Regions from separate parts of the Paenibacillus sp. OAE614 genome, predicted to be linked through region 1. Evidence: riboswitches for the same ligand, from Rfam matches in the RefSeq annotation. Region 1 holds a riboswitch; each other region holds the start of a gene.
The links. Region 1 has a riboswitch for cyclic di-AMP ahead of ABIE48_RS05510 (alpha/beta fold hydrolase). Riboswitches for the same ligand answer to the same signal wherever they lie in the genome.
Positions count from the first base shown of each region.

Region 2: it holds a riboswitch for cyclic di-AMP, as region 1 does, so the genes downstream of both, ABIE48_RS18430 (3D domain-containing protein) here and ABIE48_RS05510 (alpha/beta fold hydrolase) in region 1, are expected to answer to the same signal.
Region 3: it holds a riboswitch for cyclic di-AMP, as region 1 does, so the genes downstream of both, ABIE48_RS01640 (hypothetical protein) here and ABIE48_RS05510 (alpha/beta fold hydrolase) in region 1, are expected to answer to the same signal.
Region 4: it holds a riboswitch for cyclic di-AMP, as region 1 does, so the genes downstream of both, ABIE48_RS23845 (TrkH family potassium uptake protein) here and ABIE48_RS05510 (alpha/beta fold hydrolase) in region 1, are expected to answer to the same signal.

Region 1 covers NZ_JBEPOD010000001.1:1,092,501-1,097,307, reverse strand. The annotation lists gene ABIE48_RS05525 (DinB family protein) at 1-191, opposite strand, end outside; gene csaA (chaperone CsaA) at 222-551, opposite strand; gene ABIE48_RS05515 (SDR family NAD(P)-dependent oxidoreductase) at 830-1,675, shown strand; gene ABIE48_RS05510 (alpha/beta fold hydrolase) at 1,838-2,653, opposite strand; cyclic di-AMP (ydaO/yuaA leader) riboswitch at 2,837-3,001, opposite strand; cyclic di-AMP (ydaO/yuaA leader) riboswitch at 3,089-3,276, opposite strand; gene ABIE48_RS05505 (hypothetical protein) at 3,761-4,390, shown strand; gene ABIE48_RS05500 (MATE family efflux transporter) at 4,431-4,807, opposite strand, start outside.
Region 2 covers NZ_JBEPOD010000001.1:4,024,454-4,029,260, forward strand. The annotation lists gene ABIE48_RS18420 (NADH:flavin oxidoreductase/NADH oxidase) at 1-233, opposite strand, end outside; gene ABIE48_RS18425 (polysaccharide deacetylase family protein) at 504-1,346, shown strand; gene ABIE48_RS18430 (3D domain-containing protein) at 1,419-2,078, opposite strand; cyclic di-AMP (ydaO/yuaA leader) riboswitch at 2,082-2,234, opposite strand; gene ABIE48_RS18435 (amino acid ABC transporter ATP-binding protein) at 2,473-3,195, opposite strand; gene ABIE48_RS18440 (amino acid ABC transporter permease) at 3,182-3,841, opposite strand; gene ABIE48_RS18445 (transporter substrate-binding domain-containing protein) at 4,012-4,807, opposite strand, start outside.
Region 3 covers NZ_JBEPOD010000001.1:306,651-311,457, forward strand. The annotation lists gene ABIE48_RS01620 (helix-turn-helix domain-containing protein) at 77-433, shown strand; gene ABIE48_RS01625 (urease accessory UreF family protein) at 524-1,183, opposite strand; tRNA gene ABIE48_RS01630 (tRNA-Leu) at 1,434-1,516, shown strand; gene ABIE48_RS01635 (glutathione peroxidase) at 1,661-2,155, opposite strand; cyclic di-AMP (ydaO/yuaA leader) riboswitch at 2,466-2,678, shown strand; cyclic di-AMP (ydaO/yuaA leader) riboswitch at 2,801-2,973, shown strand; gene ABIE48_RS01640 (hypothetical protein) at 3,111-3,500, shown strand; gene kdpF (K(+)-transporting ATPase subunit F) at 3,642-3,719, shown strand; gene kdpA (potassium-transporting ATPase subunit KdpA) at 3,789-4,807, shown strand, end outside.
Region 4 covers NZ_JBEPOD010000001.1:5,159,290-5,164,096, forward strand. The annotation lists gene ABIE48_RS23840 (potassium channel family protein) at 1-614, opposite strand, end outside; gene ABIE48_RS23845 (TrkH family potassium uptake protein) at 701-2,041, opposite strand; cyclic di-AMP (ydaO/yuaA leader) riboswitch at 2,109-2,253, opposite strand; gene ABIE48_RS23850 (CPBP family intramembrane glutamic endopeptidase) at 2,512-4,206, shown strand; gene uvrC (excinuclease ABC subunit UvrC) at 4,175-4,807, opposite strand, start outside.

The sequences.
Region 1 (4,807 bases):
AGCACTTCTTTCAAGCTCCATTTGCCGGGCGCATAGCGGTAGTTCCCCTTTTCTTCCGTCAGTGCAGAATAAAACGCGGTCGTCCGGTTCAGAGACCCGTTCAGAATCTCCTCGAGGTTCCCCTCAGGTACGAGAGAGACATACTTGGCGAAACCTTCGTTGTAGTCTTCCTTCGTTGGGCGCAGAATCATCGGTATCCATCCTTTCGTTTTGTAAAATGTTCAAGCAATGGGCGTGCCGTTGCCGACAGGCACATCAGGGGCCAGCAGCACCACATCGCCCTCTTCCGGAACTCCGCCAAGAACGAGCACTTCCGATTTATATCCGGCAATCCGTCGCACGGGAAAATTTACGACGGCGGCCACCTGGCGGCCGACCAGCTGCTCGGGGGTATACCTTCTCGTAATCTGGGCCGAGGAACGCTTGACTCCAAGCTCCCCGAAATCAATGCTCAGCTTGATCGCCGGCTTGCGTGCCTCCGGAAAAGGCTCCGCCTTGACCACCGTTCCGATGCGGATGTCCAGCTTCATCAAATCTTCGATGGTTGCCACAACTTTTCCTCCTTCTTATGCCATGATTATATCTCTCCATTATATCCCTGCCTGTCAATGGCACAAGCACTTTCACCAACCTAAAAAAAGGCTGCACACCGCAGCCCAGATTCCCATAACGTATTTTATCGATATAGCCGCAAATAAGAAATTAGCCATATGCCTAACTCTCAAGCGTGCCTTTTCAATTATTGCAAAAATCAATCGTTCATCCTCAAATACGACAGTTAATGACGTTTTACTTTAGTATGATGAAATAAATAACTGTGAAGGAGTAGATGAACTTGAAGAGACTCGCTGGGAAAATCGCTCTCGTCACCGGAGGAAGCCGGGGGGCAGGACGTGGGATTGCCGTTGAGCTTGGGAAAGCCGGAGCAGTAGTTTATGTATCCGGAAGAAGTTTACGAGGTACGACTACACACGGTTTTCCAGGCAGCATCGATGAAACTGTGGAGGAGATTCGAAGTCATGGAGGAGAGGCGTACGCATGTCGTTGCGATCATACCCGTGATGAGGATACACAAGCTTTGATCGAGAGAATCCGACAGGAACAAGGACGGCTCCATATCCTAGTGAATAATGTCTGGGGACTGCATGACTTGGAAGTGAATTTACAATCCGGACCATTCTGGGAATATCCGCTGAACATGTGGGATGCTATGTTTCAGAATGGAGTACGCCCACAAATAGCGACAAACCATTATGCGATCCCGCTTATGCTGGAAGCTGATTCTGGATTGATCGTACATACCACATTTCAGGATCAGGATAAGTATTTAGGAACTTTCTATTACGACCTCGCCAAGAATGCAATTAACCGCTCAGTGCTCGGATTAGCTCATGATCTCAAAAGCACTGAAATAACCGTGGTAGCGGTCTCCCCTGGCTGGATGAGAACAGAACTGGTATTAAGGAACTTCGGTACAGATGAAGATCATTGGAAAGAGGTTGAAGCTTTGAAACACACGGAGTCGCCGTACTACGTAGGGCGAGCGGTGTCAGCCCTAGCTGGGGATGATGAAGTGAAACTGAAAAACGGACTGGTACTACAAGTTGGTGATCTTGCCCAGGAATACGGATTCACCGATATTGATGGACGGTTCATCCCACCCTTTTTAATATAATCTGTCTCATTGAAAAAACGAATACTCGCTAGAGCTGAGTTAACCGCCTTCTTATCGGGCGGTTAACTTGCTACCTAATACAGCGAGTAGATCGTTTGAGTGAAGGCCAGTGCGATTCAAGATGCGATTTTCTTTCCAGGAGGCAAATCCCATGACCGCGGGCTATCCTCCATAGGCTTCCCGAGTCCGGTAAATATGCTGGTCCATCAAAAAGTTCAGCAGCATGCGGTTGAATGCATGGGGCTGGCACAAATGGGTCGGATACATCGCATCCTCGATCGTCGCCAGCTGCACATGCCGGAACAGGGTGGCCGCCCGCTGCATTTGCTTGACGAACCACTCGCTTTGGCTGCCTGCGACGCACAGTACAGGCATCGGCAGCCGCGCCAAATTGGCGGGCATCTCCATACGCAGCAGCTCCATGCGCTGCTTGATCGACTCTGTCGGCCGCTTGTGGTACAGCTCCTTGCGCAGGATGCTGTAGACCGGTCTCCACCGGTTATACGTCACCCGCAGCGACCGGAGGAAAAACTCCGCAGGCAAATAATAAGACAGCCAACTGCACGCCTCGCAAATATTCAGCAAATGGTTCTTTTTCCCGAAGCATCCCGCGAAGTAGCTGTCTACGAGCACCAGAGCGCTGACCCGGTCCGGATGAAGGGCGGCAAACGTCTGGGCGAGCACGCTTCCGCTGGAACAGCCGACCAGCGTCGCCTGCGAAATATGCAGCTTATTGAGCAGCTCGCACAGATCGCTGCATTGGGTTTCCATAATGTGCCCGACCTCCACGTCAAGCTTCCCCGAATTGCCGTAACCGCGGAGGTCCAGCACGATTACCTTCGCCCGCTTGCTGAAATATTCGACCTGGGGCTCAAACATATGATGGGACGACAAATGCCCGTGAATGAACACGATGGGCGTGCCGCTGCCGTGAATTTCATAATATAACGTGGTTCCGTTTACTTGTATCTGGGGCACTTCATGTTCTCCTCTCTCCCACATAACCTGTTTTCTCTATTTGTACAAAATTGCGGGCGCCGCCCGCTTGGGAATCAATGCTTCTCCTTTTTTAAACAACAAAAAAGAAGCACCGGAAAGAGGACACTCTTCCATGCTTCCAAATCCAAGGCTGAATAAGCCTTGCCATCTGCATGAATAACAGCTGCCTCTCTTAACACGCTTGCGTGGTTAGCTGACGGATTCGGGCCAAAGAGTAGCCCTACTCATCACTTTCGAGATTCACCCCATATGGCCGCAGCGGATGCTGCAGACACGACCGGTTCCCCCGCTTTCCGCCCTCCGGCGGAAATTCAGCGAATAGACATATTCCATGTACACGTTTCATCCTTCAAAATGAGCGCACAGAAAAACACAGAGCAGATACCCTGTGTTGATGCGTCAAATCACAGTTTCCTCCGCTCTCAACTACGCTTACGAGGTTAGCTGACGGATTCGGGCCGTGAGAGTAGCCCTACGGAAACAGGCGTTATCCTGCCTCCGATTCACCCCTGCAAGCCGCAAGCCCCAGCATAAAGCTCCGTGGGACGAGGACTGCGATTGGTTCCCCCGCTTTTCATCGGAAAATTCAGCGTTCATCAAGTCGCAAATCTTACTCTATTGGATGATGAAATGAATATACGCCTGGGACGGCGAACTGTAAAGCAGGGAAACGATACGATTCCCTGCTTTATTTGGGGATCTGATGGGAAAACGGGTCCTAATCCGTAGGAATCATTGTTTTACGGCCTTTCCTACCGCTTTCCTTAGCTTTGCTGGATAACTGAAGGCGGGAAGCCATTCAAATGGCTGAACCCGCCCATTGGATCGGAAAATAGTGCCGGAATAGGGCTGAAGCCGCTAGGCTGAAAAAAAGCGGCTTTTTGCCGGAATTTTGGACTTTGCACTGGAAAGATGCTGGTTTTGATCTAAAAAAATCCGCCTCGTCTTCTTGCCAAAGATATCCCTTGGACGTATGATTCGGATAGTTTACCAATCGGACACATGTATAGAACCCTACTGGCCGTGACGATCCGGAACAAGACGGCAGGGAGTAACCATGAAATCACGGTCAAGGAGGATGTCACGATGAACCGGGCTTTGATTCCCACCATCGAACTGTTTGAAATCGTTCTTCCAAGGTACCAGCACCACAGCCTGGGCTGGCTGGAAAACTGCCGGATCGGCATTTTAAAGCTGCCTTACTCCGGAGAGGAAGGGCTTGCCGAGGGTCTGCTGTGCTCAGGCAAGCAAGCCTTCGATCTGGTACGGTGGGGCTGCCGCCTGCGCTATATTTGCGGCCTGACGCTGGAAGAGGCCATCACCGCGACGGCCATGCACATTCTGAAGCATCCGGACCACAATCAGTACCCGCTCGCGCTGATGGCGCTGCTTGATGTCAGATCACGCCTGGAGCAGCATACCGCGCGCACAACAGCCGAACACATAGGAAGATCCCTTGATGCCGGCCTTCTCGAGCTGAACCGTACGGCTTACGCCGAAGGAGCCGCAGCATCGCTGCGCATCGGGGGAGGAACGTCGCTTGCGATCTCCGGCCTGACGGCTGACCTTGATACGGAAGTCCAGGCGAAAGCTCCCGTCAACCGCCTCCCGCTGCTCGGCCGGGAGTTCCCGACGGATACCCGCGCCTTGATCCGCCGCTCCTCGGCATATCTGTCCCTGTTCGGCACCGGCACAAAGAACCGCCACCCCGGATAATCCCCGAGTGGCGGTTCTTTTGTGCTGCCTGCGCGGGCGGCTACAGCGCCTGCTCCTCGCTGCGAAGCTGCACCAGCGCTTTTCGCTGCCAGGCCTTGCTCCTCCAGCGGACCCAGAGCAGGATGCCCCGCAGCCATTCGTCGGCGATAAAAGCCGCCCAGATGCCGTACAGGCCGTATCCCCAATAAATGCCGAGTAGGTACGTCAGCGGCACGCTGAAGAGCCAGGTCACCGTGATGGACACGACCATGGCGGACCGGGCGTCGCCGGCGGCCTGCAGCGACCGTTCCAGGATGACGTTGAAGTTGCGCCCCGGCTCCAGCAGAAAGCTCAGCAGCAGCAAGGCCGCTCCCATCGCGATAATGTCCGGGTCGGTCGTGAACAGCTTCATCAGCGGCTGCCGGAACAGCATCAGCA
Region 2 (4,807 bases), 2.9 Mb from region 1:
TCATCCCATATTCCCGTATCTCGGTTCGTAATCCGTCCGTCGGGGTGAACCCCCGTCATCTCTACGATAATCAATCCGGCTCCGCCGACTGCGCGGGATACATAATGGACATAATGCCAATTGTTAGGGATCCCGTCCTCAGCCTGTACCGAATATTGGCACATCGGAGGCATAACAATCCGGTTTTTCAGAGATAATCCTTTAAGTACATAAGGTGTAAATAGATCTGCCATTGCTTCGTGTCTCCTTTATGGTGTATGTGATTAAGCCTATATGACAACAGGGTTATATGATTGCAGCGCCGCCGCTCATGTCCATACCTCGCGGTTACGGCCAACGTGCAGCGACCGTAATCCATCAGTTCTATTATACACGCTTTGCCGAACGATATGAAAATGTGGCCCATCATCTGATTAAAAGCAACATAATTGCATCAACTTATGGACATAACAAGGATAATCATGTTTTCGCTGTTTGTCCGCGGTGGAAAGGAGTCGAGACGGATGAAAAAGAAGCTGTTATGCACATTGCTGTCTTCCCTGCTGATCTTGTTGTTGATCTGTCCTTGGCAGTCCGGGTGGCCGGCAGCCGCCGCTCAAGGCGGTGAACCCCCGGAACATCCGTCAGGTTCCGAACCTGCACGGGAAACCAGCAGCCGGGAGGCGAAAGAAAAGCGGAAGGAACAGCAGATCCTTACGCTCGGCCAGCTGATCAAAAAATATCCCGAAACGTTCAAAATTCACGGTCCGCGCGTCAAAGAGGTAGCCCTAACCTTTGATGACGTGCCGGATCCCAGGTTTACTCCTCAGATCCTGGATGTGCTCAAAGCCCATCATATTAAAGCCACCTTTTTTGTGATGGGCAGCCGGGCGAAGAAGCATCCCGAGCTGGTCGAGCGCATCGTCCGTGAAGGACATGTGATCGGAAACCACTCCTATAATCATCCGGTGTTTCACAAATTGGAGATGGACGAATATGTAGCCGAGATTAAGCGGACGGAGAACACGCTTTACGGCATCGTCGGCTATAAGCCCAAGCTGATCAGGCCGCCTTATGGAGACATCACGGAACGCCAACTACGCTGGGCCAAACAGCAGGGCTACAAAATCGTAAACTGGAACGTCGATTCGCTGGATTGGAAAGGAATCGGCAAGGAGGCGGTCAAGCGCAACGTGCTGTCCACCGTTGGGCAAGGCTCGATCATTCTTCAGCATGCGGGAGGTGGAACCACGTCCAACCTCAGTGGTACGATCGATGCCCTTCCGGACATTATTCGGACCTTGAAAAATAAAGGCTATTCATTTGTCACGCTGCCGAGGTTACTTCACGTTCCAAAAGACAAGTAACGCGCTGAGCGTACAAAAAAACCGGCTTGAGTACAAAAGCCGGTTTTTCCGTGTTATTATGAATAGCATTGACTATTTAATGAAAAACAGCTCAACGTCCTGGAACCCGAAGGCACTAACGCTTTCCGGGCTGCCCGGCACGAAAATGTCGATGCGTTTACCCTTAATCGCGCTGCCGGTATCCTTAGCTGTCGCTACGAAGGCTTTCTTCGGAAGGCCTTGGAAGCTGTGACCGGTAACGAGCACTTTCGTTCCCAACGGGATAACGGAAGGGTCAACCGCGATCGTTCCCAGCTTCAGCGGGTTGCCGAAGTAGTCCACTGCGCCCCACTTGCCGTTTTCGCTAGCGGCAGAAGAATAAGCCGTAGCTCGGACGTCGAGTGTTTTGGAGTAATTGAAGGTTTTACCCCATGCTTCCACAACTTTGTCATCGCCATTGACGTTCAAGGAAGCTGCCGTGATGATGGAGCCGCTGTCCTCTGCGGCAAATGCCTTGGCTGTGCTTGCTCCGGGAACATTTAATTTCAGGCCTGGATAAATATTGGTTGCTTCTACGTTCGGATTTGCATTCATTAGCTGATTCAAATTAACACCATATTGTTTAGATAGTGTATAGAAGGTGTCTCCATCCTTCGCTACATGGACCGAGTCCGCAAACGTGGGTACCGCTTGTACCGCCAGAGAAATGCCGATGATGGCTGCAAGTGTCTTGATTCCTTTAAATCTTTTCATGGTTCCTCCTTAAGTCGTGATGCCTGCGAAGTTAGCTGTCGGATTCGGATTGAGGAGACAACCCTACGCCCTGTTGGTGCGATTCACCCCAAGCGTACTATGTACACAAATTACATCCCCCGCACTTTACCTTAAAAGTTTCGGCTCAACAAATATATCACAATTTTGTAACCTGTGCGCATGAAAATGTTACCAATCCAAAACCCTTGAATTATCAGGCTTTATTTAGAGTTGTTAGCTGACTTAAGCAAGGGAGTAACGGCTCAATTCCTTTTAAAAAAGTTACAACATCTTCATTCATTTTAACAATTTATTCATGAAAAGGTACATAAAAAGCCCTGGATGAGTAATATTCTCGTCCAGGGCTTTATCATTTGTAGATGCAGGCTCTTTGTCAAAGGACCTTGCTCAGAAAATCTTTCGTGCGGCTGTTTTGCGGGTTACCAAATACTTCTGCAGGCGTCCCCTGCTCGACGATTTGTCCGCCGTCCATAAAGACGATCCGGTCGCCGACTTCCCGGGCAAACCCCATTTCATGGGTTACGATGACCATCGTCATGCCTCCCTCTGCGAGCTTCTTCATGACCTCCAGCACCTCGCCGACCATTTCCGGGTCCAGCGCCGAAGTCGGCTCGTCAAAGAGCATGACGTGGGGCTGCATGGCCAGCGCCCGCGCGATGGCAATCCGCTGCTTCTGCCCGCCTGACAGCTGGGACGGATATGCATCCCTCTTGTCGGATAATCCGACCGTGCGCAGCAGGTCGAGGGCAATGCGTTCCGCCTCGGCCGGCGGCTGCTTTTTCACCTTAACCGGGGCCAGCATGAGGTTCTGCAGCACCGATTTATGCGGGAACAGATTGAAATGCTGGAACACCATGCCCATTTTTTCGCGTGTGGCATTGATGTTATGGCGTTTGTCCGTAATCGGCTCGCCTTCAAACGTGATCTGCCCCCCTGTCGGGGTTTCGAGCAGATTCAAACAGCGGAGAAAGGTACTTTTTCCCGAGCCGCTGGGGCCGATCACGACGACGACCTCGCCTTTGGCGATGTCGATGTCGATCCCTTTCAGAATCTCCAGCTTGCCGAACGATTTGCGCAAATCTTTAACGCTGATCATCGGTATTCAGCCTCCTTTCAAATGCCCCCAGCAGCTTGGATAAGGTAAACGTCATAATGAAGTAGATGGCTGCAATGACCAGCAGCGGACTGAGGTAATCATACGTAATCCCTTGGATAGCCCCCGACTGGTACATCAAGTCGGTGACACCGATAAACGATACGATGGATGATTCCTTGATAATCGTAATAAACTCATTGCCGATGGCCGGCAGCACGCTTTTTACAGCTTGGGGCAGCACGATGTACCGCATCGTCATGCTGCGCGTCATTCCCAGGGAACGGGCCGCTTCCGACTGGCCCCGGTCCACCCCCTGGATTCCGGCACGGAACACTTCCGCAAGGTACGCGGAGCTGTTAATGGACAGCGTAATTGCACCGGACTCGATAGGCGTAAATTTGACCCCGAAGGCCACAAGGCCGTAGTGAATAATAAACAGCTGAACAACCATCGGGGTACCGCGGAGAACTTCCACCCATACCGAACCGATTAGCTTCGGCAGCCACAAGCGGGACATCCGCATCAAGGATATAATAATGCCCAGCACGAAGCCGCATATGACGCCAATGGCCGCCAGGAGCAGTGTATACTGGATACCTGTCGCAAAATACGTCCGGTAATCCCAAAAAACGGAGAACATATTCATAAAGACCCAAGAACCTCCTTTGTCATCATACCTGCCTGTCCCATCCTTTCCCTGTATACAACAGATCGGGACATATTAGAAACAAGGTACCCATCATTGAACAGAAAAAATAGCGAATTCGCTTCGCTATTTTTATCCGATGTATAAAATGAGAACTGACAGCTTAACCTCTATTTCTGTGCAGCCAAATCGCTCGCTTCGGCGACGTACTGCTCAATCTTGTTTTCGGATTTCAGACGGTCCAGCGTTTTGTTGATTTGGTTCACGAGCTCGGTGTTGCCTTTTTTGATCCCGATCGCGTAGCCGTCTTCCTTATAATCAGGAACCGCATCCGCAATTACCAGACCATTGACGTTCTTGATGTATGCTTCGGCAACCGGCTTCTCCATGATGGAGGCATCCACGCGGTTCGAATTCAGCTGCAGCACGATGTCGGAAATTTTGCCCAGACCGGTGATCTTCGCCCCCGGAATCGTCTTGGCGATGTCCTCCTGGATCGAACCCTTCTGAATGCCGAGCGAAGCTCCTTCCAGAGCTTTCATCGTGCTGTATTTGTCTTTGTCAGCCTCTCTGACGACAACGGCCTGCTCCGCCTTATAGTAGTTGTTCGAAAAATCGATTTGTTTCTTGCGTTCTTCGTTTGGTGTAAGCCCGGAAATGACAAAATCTACGCGGCCGGTGGACAGCTCGCCGAGAAGCGCATCAAAGCTCATGTCCTTGACTTCAAGCTGCGCTCCCATGTCTTTGGCGATTTCCTTGGCGATTTCGATATCGAATCCGACGATTTGGTCCTTGCCGTTCACCATTTTATGAAATTCGTACGGCGGGAAGTCCGCGCTTGTTCCAAGCACGATTGTCTTGCCGCTGGCCGGCTGTTCGCCCGCTGCCGTGCCGCCCTCAGTCGAAGGTTTGCTTCCGCATCCGGCAAGCAGGGAGCCTGCCAGCAGAATGCATGCCGTTAGAATA
Region 3 (4,807 bases), 790 kb from region 1:
TTTTTGCGTCATATTGCAAGCATAAAATTACTTAAATGCGTCGTTTTTTTGCGACATGACTGGAAGGCGGTTTTTTATGCAATCCATTTACGGACGTATTGAGGCATTGATTAAGCAGAAGGGGATGACCAAAAAGTCGTTTTGCGAGCAGCTTAATATCAGCACGGGGAATTTCGGAGATTGGAAAAGGGGGAAGTCCACCCCGAGCACCAATAAATTGATCGAAATTTCGAGCTTTTTCGGCGTCAGCCTTGACTGGCTGATTCTGGGCAAGGAACCGGGGCCGTATATGGTGAAAGAGCAGCAGGATCCTTATTTGTGGGAAAACGGAAGGCAGTTAAACGAAATGCCGCTCTCCGATCACGAGAAGGAGTTTATCAAGGAGTACATCAAGTTTGTGGAATACCGGAAGAACCAGTCCCGCGATCAGTAAGATGAGGGTCAAGTACATACTTGGGAACAGAAAAAGGCACTTCGCTGCGGCAGGGCAGAGCGGAGTGCCTTTGTGGTGTTGTTAAAGAGGTCAAGAGGCGATATGGGAGTCGTTCTCCTGGATATTGACAAGGTCTGTGGGCAGGGAGTCTTTCTCCGCTGTCCATGCGCGCTCCATTTCAGCCGTCCATTTGCCGGCCAACGCTTTGGCGTCGTGAGGCGGAATGCTTAGCGAGCGGGCAGCGAGCTGGATGCATGTGCAGACCGCAGATTGCATATAGCCATAAACGGTGTGGTCGCGGCTGGACCCGAGCTGATAGTTGACATAGGCATGCGTCGTGGCCAGGCAGACGGGAGACAGCTCCTTCTGCGCGAGTTCGTCAAGAACCTTCAGATTGAGCCAGGGGTACAGGGCCTGGGCCAGTTTCAAAAGTCTTCTTCCCCGTTGGCGCACCGCTTCATCATTTTCATGTGCAGCGATTCTTCCGAGGATATACCGGTCAATTCGGGCGATCTGACGGATATCCCGTTGGTCGGCAGCTGCGTAAATCGCCAGAATGGCCGCGCCGTCTTGGCGGACCAAGCGATTCATCATCGGATGAAGGATGAATCCTTCCAGCTCTTCCTGGTTCTGGATGCGCCCTTCTGCAATCCGGGTTTGGAGGTCGAACACATGGATGAAGCCTCCAACCGACAAGTCGTTATCCAGCGTTTGCACGTAATCGAGCAGTTTGGTGCTTTTGTCGTTCAACACGGTCACCTCCATATTTTTGTGGTAAAAAACATTACGTGAATTGCAAAGTATAATCATCGATCATTATTATTTGTAAGTTAATATTACATGAATATAATGATTTGTCAATGTTAGGGCGACTCAATCACTGTTTTTGTTGTTTAATGTGTTATGTAATATTACATAATTGGTGTTCTGATGCATTTCCCTTTACAATTCGGATGATTTTGTGTATAATAAAAAAGTTCGCTAAATGAACTTTGGATATGCGGTAGTGGTGGAATGGCAGACACGCTATCTTGAGGGGGTAGTGGGCGTACGCCCGTGGAGGTTCGAGTCCTCTCTACCGCATCTATGAACACAGAAAGAAGCTTCCTTGGAGAAATCCAGGGAAGCTTTTTTTTTTGCTTATTGCATTTTCGTATATTTCGGGGTCCCGCAAAGCAAGTGAATTCGGATCGCAGCAAGTAGCGTTATTTTGTGGGGCTGATTTGCCTATTCGCTTTTTCCGGATTCAAGCAGCTTGCGGATGTCGTTTTCGATTTTGTCGGGTGTCGTTTTGGGCGCGTAACGCTTGATGACCCTTCCCTTGGAATCGACCAGGAACTTGGTAAAGTTCCACTTGACCGCTTTTGATCCGAGCACGCCCGGCGCTTCCCGGGTAAGGTATTGAAACAGTGGATGGGCGTTGCTGCCCTTGACGTCGATCTTCTCAAACATCGGGAACGTGACCCCGTAATTCATCTGGCAGAATTCGCCGATCTCCTCGCTGGTACCTGGCTCCTGATTGGCAAACTGGTTGCTCGGAAAACCGAGAATTTGAAAATGATGGTCGCGGAATTCGTCGTACAGCTCCTGCAGCCCGCGAAACTGCGGCGTAAATCCGCATTTGCTGGCCGTGTTCACGATCAGCAGCACGTCACCTTCATATTCCTTTAACGATACCTCTTTGCCGCGCAGCGTGTTCACTTGAAAATCATAGACGCTCACTGCCATCCTCCTCCTTTTGTGCTGCTATGAATCATCATCCAGCCGAAGCATTTACCAAGCGCACAATTTAATTTTAAACGATTGAACTGTAATGTCAATGCGGATATTCCTGCGAGCCGGTGTCCCGGAATGACCTGGTTTCCATAAATGCGCCAAATCGGGAGCATGGAAGAGGTAGAAGTCAAAAAGCCAAAATGTAAGCGCTAATAAGGTCCTGAATGTTCCAAAATTCGCGGTTCATGATTTTTAGACTGCCTTTACAGCTTGGAAGGAGCGGGTGTATGATTCAGAGCGTATTCAATACAGTTTCCATTACTAATCGCTGAGTTTCCGCAAAAAAGCGCGGAAATCGGGGGAACCAAACGCGTGCCATGGAGCAGCGAACCGGTGTGAGAGTCGGGGGTCTGCTGCCAGCCGCAGGGGTGAATCCCGGCTACGGATGCCATGGATATCCGGCCGGGTAGAGCGACTCTCACCGCTCGAATCCGTCAGCTAACCTCGTAAGCGTCGTTTGAGAGAGGAATGATGAAACTTGCGACCCGAATAAACTTTCGGATCACAGGGGGATCAGCTGGCCTCTGTGTTTTTTTTACCCTTTTTTAGCTTACTGGAACAAAAGAGAGCATTCATCACAATCACATACAATTATCAATAACGCTTAATTTCGGCCGGAAACGGCCGGGAGCGGGGGAACCACAGCGGCCGCCTGGAACGGAAGCCGCCGGGGTGAATCTTTCCGGTACGGCAAGTACCGGAAGGTAGGGCGACTCTCACGCCCGAATCCGACAGCTAACCTCGTCAGCGTAACGGGAGAGGCAGCACTTGTCGTGCGCATTTTGAATAAAGGACGATCCTATTCATATTCGTCTACATTCAAGAAGCCGCGGGAAAGGTCCTTCTTTCCCTGCGGCTTCTTTTGCGTATTTGCGGCTGCCGCACAGGAGGAGCCTTTGAAATGGACAACGTCGTCATCGTGACCGCGCCGAACGAGGCGGGACGCAATTTTATCAAGCTGCTGATGTATTGGAAAAGGCCCTTTGCCGTTCTGACCAACAGCGCTCAGGAGGAGCGCCTCTTGAGAAAGATGGGGGTGCAGCGGATCATCCGGCTGAATACGAATCAAGCGGAGTATTGGGTGGTGCCCGAAATGGAGGTCGGCAAAATCTTTCTGTTTGAAAGCAGCCTCAACTTGACCTGCCGCTATTTGCAAATCTGCCGTCCCTGGACGTCGGAACCGGTATATGTCATTACGCAGAGGGGCAGCTCACCCGGCATTTACCGGGGGCTTGGTGCCGATCACATCATTTATACCTTAAACGGCGAAGTCGGATTTTTACTGAAATAAAGATGATTCTAACCATGCAAAGGAGAGACCGGAAACGATGATGGATGTATATATGATACTTGCACTCGCTGCCACCTATGGCGTGTTCTTGTTATTTCTTCATTGGTGCGGCCGAGTGGTGGAAGAAGGGGGCAAAGACCAATGATCGTCGTTGGGGCATTCGCCGTGCTTGTCTTTATCTATTTGGTTTACGCCTTGATCCATCCGGAAAAATTTTGACCGGTATTTTAAATCTGTAAGCCTCAAGGGGCCAAAGCAGAACATGCTCGTAAGAGGGGGAAGCCAACCTTGGATATTTTGCAAATTTGTATCGTGATTTTCGTGCTCCTGCTGCTCGTGAAGCCGGTAGGCACTTACGTATATCATATGTTCTCCAATGAACCGAATCGGACGGACCGGATCTTCAGCGGCGTGGAAAGAGTTCTATACCGGATCATCGGGCTGAAGCAGCGGGGCAGCATGAATTGGAAAAAGTACGCGCTCAGCATGATCGCAACCAATATTTTTCTGGTAGCGATCAGCTATATATTGCTCCGAACGATGGGCGGCCTTCCGGGCAACCCGAGCGGCATCGGCAATATGGAGGCGAGCCTGTCCTTCAACACGGTCATCAGCTTTATGACGAACACGAACCTCCAGCATTACAGCGGAGAGAGCGGCATGTCTTATTTTGGCCAAATGATCGTCATCACGATGATGATGTTTACCTCGGCCGCTTCGGGCCTGGCTATCGCGATTGCTTTTATGCGCGGCATCACCCGCAGGGGTGAGGGACTCGGGAACTTCTTCGAGGATTTTATCAAGGCGCATGTCCGCCTGTTCGTGCCGCTCGCTCTCATCGTGACCCTGGTGCTGGTCGGGCTCAAAGTGCCGCAGACGCTGGAGCCGATGCGGGCCGTGCAAACGCTGGGTGGCGGCGTGCAGCAGATTCCGCTGGGTCCTGTAGCCTCGCTGGAATCGATCAAGCACCTCGGAACGAACGGGGGAGGTTTCTTCGGCGTCAACTCGGCCCATCCGTTCGAGAACCCGAGCCCGCTGACCAACGTGATCGAAATTCTCAGCATGTGGACGATTTCGGCGTCACTGCCTTACACGTTCGGACGGTTCGCCCGGAACAAGAAGCAGGGCTGGATGATTTTCAGCGTCATGATGACGCTGTTCGTAGCGTTCCTGTGCCTGACGTATTTCTCGGAAAAAGCCGGCAACCCGCTGATCAACCAATTGGGAATCAACAGCTCGGCCGGCAGCATGGAAGGCAAGGAGGTGCGCTTTGGTATCGCGCAGTCCGCGTTGTTCACAACCGTCAC
Region 4 (4,807 bases), 4.1 Mb from region 1:
ATGATGACCATGATGTCGCCCGTATGCAGCTGGTCCATCGCCGTCGGAGCAACGATGACTCCCTCGGTACGGTGGAGCGCAACAATGCTGCATCCGTACCGTGCTCTCGTATTGACTTCGCTGAGCGTCTTTCCGTTCAGGCATTGCGGTACGGTCATCTCCACGATGCTGTAATCTTTGGACAGCTCGATGTAATCCAGCAAATTCGGCGTCACGAGCTGGTGCGCCACCCGGATGCCCATATCCCGCTCCGGAAAGATTACCCGATCCACGCCCAGCTTAGACAAGGCTTTGCCGTGCAGCATGGAGATGGCCTTCGCCACCACGGTCTGAACGCCGAGTTCCTTCAGCAGGATTGCGGCCAGGATGCTCATCTGGATATCGTCCCCGATCGCTACGATCCCGCAGTCAAAATTGCGGATTCCCAGCGATTTGAGAACCTCCTCATCGGTTGCATCCGCCACCACGGCGTGGGTCAGATGCTCGCTCATATCATCTACCACTTCTTCATTGATGTCCACCCCAAGCACCTCATACCCCAAATCCATAAGCTCCATGGCCAGGCTTGAACCGAACCGCCCCAAACCGATGACGACAAACTGCTGTGTTTTCATTTCTCTCCAGATGCTCCTTATCCCTTAATGTTGGTTCTATATATGGTTCTTATGACAAAATCGAAACTTTGAATCACCCAAGTCCGTTACCCAATAATGATCTTGCCTTCGGGATGGCGGTACAGCTCCTTGCCTTTCTTAGGACCGAGCGCATAAGCGAAGGTCAATGGTCCAAGACGGCCGGCAAACATCGTCAGACAGATCAGGATTTTCCCGATCAGGGACAAATGCGGCGTCAACCCAAGGGTCAGTCCAACCGTGCCGAAAGCCGACGTCGTCTCGTACAGGATCATCAAAAAGCTGCTGTCTTCCGTCGTAGACAGAACCATGGATACGCCGACCACCAGGAACAAGGCCAGGAACGTAATGGTCAACGCTTTAAAAATTCGCTCCTGCGCCAGACGGTAACGGTAGATGACGATGTCATCACGCCCTCGGATCATTGCAATCACCGCACCGACAAGGATGGTGAACGTCGTGGTCTTGATCCCACCCCCGGTGGATCCCGGCGAAGCGCCGATAAACATCAGAATGATCGTAAAAAATTGCGACGCCTGGCGCATGCCTGCCAGGTCCAGCGTATTCGCCCCAGCCGTCCTCGGCGTAACCGACTGGAACAGGGAGGCGAGAATTTTACCGCCCCAATTCAGCGAACCAAGCGTCTTGGGATTCGTGAATTCAAAGATAAAGATGACGACCGCTCCGACCACAATCAGAGCACCGGTCATGGACAGCACCACTTTGGTGTGGAGCGACAGTTTCCGGTGTACCTGGTAATCCACCAGATCGGACATGACGATAAAGCCGATGCCGCCGGATACGATCAGAAACATCACCACAAAATTGACGAGCGGGTCGTATACAAATCCCGTCAGGCTGTTAAAATGGCCGAACAGGTCAAATCCCGCATTATTGAACATGGACACGCCATGAAATATTCCAAAATAGATCGCTTTTCCAAGAGGCATATCGAACGACCACCGGATGGCGAGCAGTAACGCTCCGCAGCCTTCGATACTCAACGAAAAAAATATCACTTTCCGAATCAGGCGGACGATGCCTTCCATCGTGTTCTGATTCATCGCTTCCTGCAGCAGGAGCCGGTCCCGGAGCGAAATCCGGCGCTTGAACACCAGAGCGATCAGCGTGGCCATCGTCATAAAACCGAGCCCGCCGATCTGGATCAGCAGCATGATGACGACTTGACCGAACGTGCTGAAATACAGCCCCGTATCTTTGACAACCAAACCGGTCACGCAGGTCGCCGAGGTTGCCGTAAACAAGGCATCCATAAAATTCAGCGGCTTACCCGTCGTGTTCGAAATCGGCAAGGTGAGCAGTATGGCTCCGATCAAAATAATGGCCGCAAAACCGAGCGTTAATACTTGCGGAGGGGCCAGCCGGAACCACTTCCATTTACCAATCAATACATTCACCTCTTTAAAAAAGTCAAAAGAAAAAAAGCATCGGAAATCCAATGCCTTTCGGTTTGGCTCCTGCATGCACGACGCCTACGAGGTTAGCTGACGGATTCGGGCATGCACAGGTTGCCCTATTCGCGGACTAAACCGTCCCAACGAAATTCACCCCAAAAAATTGGTTCCCCCGTTTTCACTTGGAAATTCGGCGTTCTTATTCATTTGCATCAAAATTATAATCTTTATTGTAGGACTTCACAAAGGCCTTTTTCTGATGAATTGGATGGAAAACAGCCTGATTCGCAATGCAGGTGGACACGGCCTGCGGTTATCTTCTCTTTTCGATGGCTTTCCTTGATTTTCATCGTTTTTTCACCACTATTTTCAGGGTATACTGGTTTTGGGCGAATCTTCTATGTTATGTTTACCGTACTGTATTGGGGGGAATGGTATCTTTATCACATTCAAGGGGGGATTTCATGGACCGGTTAAACCAGCCGCTGGAAATCAGGGCCAATTATAAATGGCTGGGCATTTTGGGGGTCATCGGCCTTATTTTATTCTTTTTTGTACAAGTGTTTCCGCAGACGAGCTCGGAGACGCTAGAGGGGCAAACGACCAAGGTCATCAGCAAATCGGAGGCGGAAGCAGCCGCCAAAGCGTTTGCCTCGGACCGGTTGAATATTCAAACAGGCATTGCCGCCGAACCGCTCGTCACGTACCAGTCGGAATCGGACCTTTACGGTTATTTATCCAGAGAGAAGCTTCTTAACGAATATAACAAGAAATACGAACCGAAGTATCCTTATGACGTGTTCCGGGTCCGGCTGCCCGAGTCGAGCGATCAGGGATATGTCAATGTAGACGTACATATGAACACGGGCAAGGTGGTCGGGTTCTCCATCACGCCTCCGTACTCCAAGTATGCTGCCGCGATGGCTGAATCGAACGAAACCATGCGCAAGCAGAAACTGAGAATTGTGGAAGGGAACATGACGCTGGAGGATAAAGAGGAAATCGCCTCGTCCTGGCTGCAGAAGCTGGGCTACAGCACAAGCTCCTTGAAAGTATCGAGCGGCAAGGATGAGCCCGGATTGATCTATACCGACTCCTCCTCGCACATCGGGGAATCGCAGCTGGAATTCAAGTTTGCCTTTGAGGATGGGGAGCTTCACTCCTTCCTCCCTGGATTTTCGGTCCCATCCGCTCATACGGCTTATGTAGAGAAGCAGACCAAAAGCGCCACGATGCTGACCATGCTGGGATACGGACTGTTTACGATCGTGCTCGGCATTCTCGCCATCATTTACAGTGCGCTGACGCGGCGGTACACCTCCTTTGCCCGCGGGCTGTTTTTGTCTTTGTTTTATTTTGTTGTCTCATTGCTGACGACTTATAACATGCTGCCGGTGCTGGAAGCGGAAGGCTTCTCCCAGTTCGGGATAATCGCGGCCATGGTCGTTCAGGTGATCCTGAGCATAGCGATGACGGTGCTCCTGTATTTCTCCCTGGTCGGCGGGGACGGACTATGGCGCAAAGCCGGTTACAACGCCTGGGCCCGCGCCAAAGAGCCTGGATACGGGCGTTACGTGCTCCACAGCATGTTCACCGGGTATTTGTGGGCGTTTATCCTGATGGGGGCGCAGTCGGTGATCTATCTCGTCCTGGACCGGACGATCCACAGCTGGTCCACGACGGACGCCTCGCAGTCCCCGTATAACATGCTGTATCCGTGGATGCTGCCGATCATGGCCTGGATGGCCGGCATCTCCGAGGAAGCCGTGTACCGCCTGTTCGGCATACCGATGCTGAAGAAAATCGTAAGAAACACATTTGTCGCCTGCGTCATTCCGACGCTGATTTGGGCCTTCGGCCATACGCTGTACCCGATCTACCCGATATACACTCGTCCGATCGAGCTCCTGTTCATCGGTCTCCTGTTCAGCTTGATCTTCCTGCGTCACGGCTACATCGCGGTCATGTTCGCCCACGTCGTGTTCGACAGCATCCTGATGAGCTTCAGCTTGTTCAGCATGGGGGATCTGACGAACATTTTGGCGGGCGTGGTCACCTGCGTCATGCCGTTTATCGTCGCCTGGGTCATTTACCTGTTTTACGGCAAAAAGAAGGAGAAGCCGTATGCTACGACTCCTCCTCCTGAAGGGCTGCTATAATTTGTCCGGCGAGCTTGTCGCCGATCGAGAGAGGCCGGAAGTCTTCAATCCGGGCCTCTTTTATTTTTTTGAGCGAGCCAAAATGCTTCAGCAGCAGCTTGCGCCGCTTCTCGCCGATGCCCGGGATGGCGTCGAGCTTGGATGCCACCATCGACTTGCCGCGCTGCTCGCGGTGGAAGGTGATGGCGAACCGGTGCACCTCATCCTGGATGCGCTGAAGCAGGTAAAACTCCTGGCTGTCGCGCGGCAGCGAAATCGGCTCGGGCGGATCGCCCACCATCAGCTGCGCGGTCCGGTGCTTGACGTCCTTGACCAGACCGCACACCGGAATGAACAGGCCCAGCTCGTTCTGCAGCACGTCGATCGCGGCGGAAATTTGGCCTTTGCCGCCGTCCACGACAATCAGGTCGGGCAGCTCCAAATTTTCCTTGAGCACGCGCTCGTAGCGTCTGCGGACGACCTCCCGCATCGTATCGTAATCGTCCGGTCCCTGAACCGAACGGATTTTGTACTTCCGGTATTCCTTTTTGTCGGGCTTGCCGTCGATAAACACGACCATCGCCGATACCGGATTCGTTCCCTGGATGTTGGAGTTGTCGAA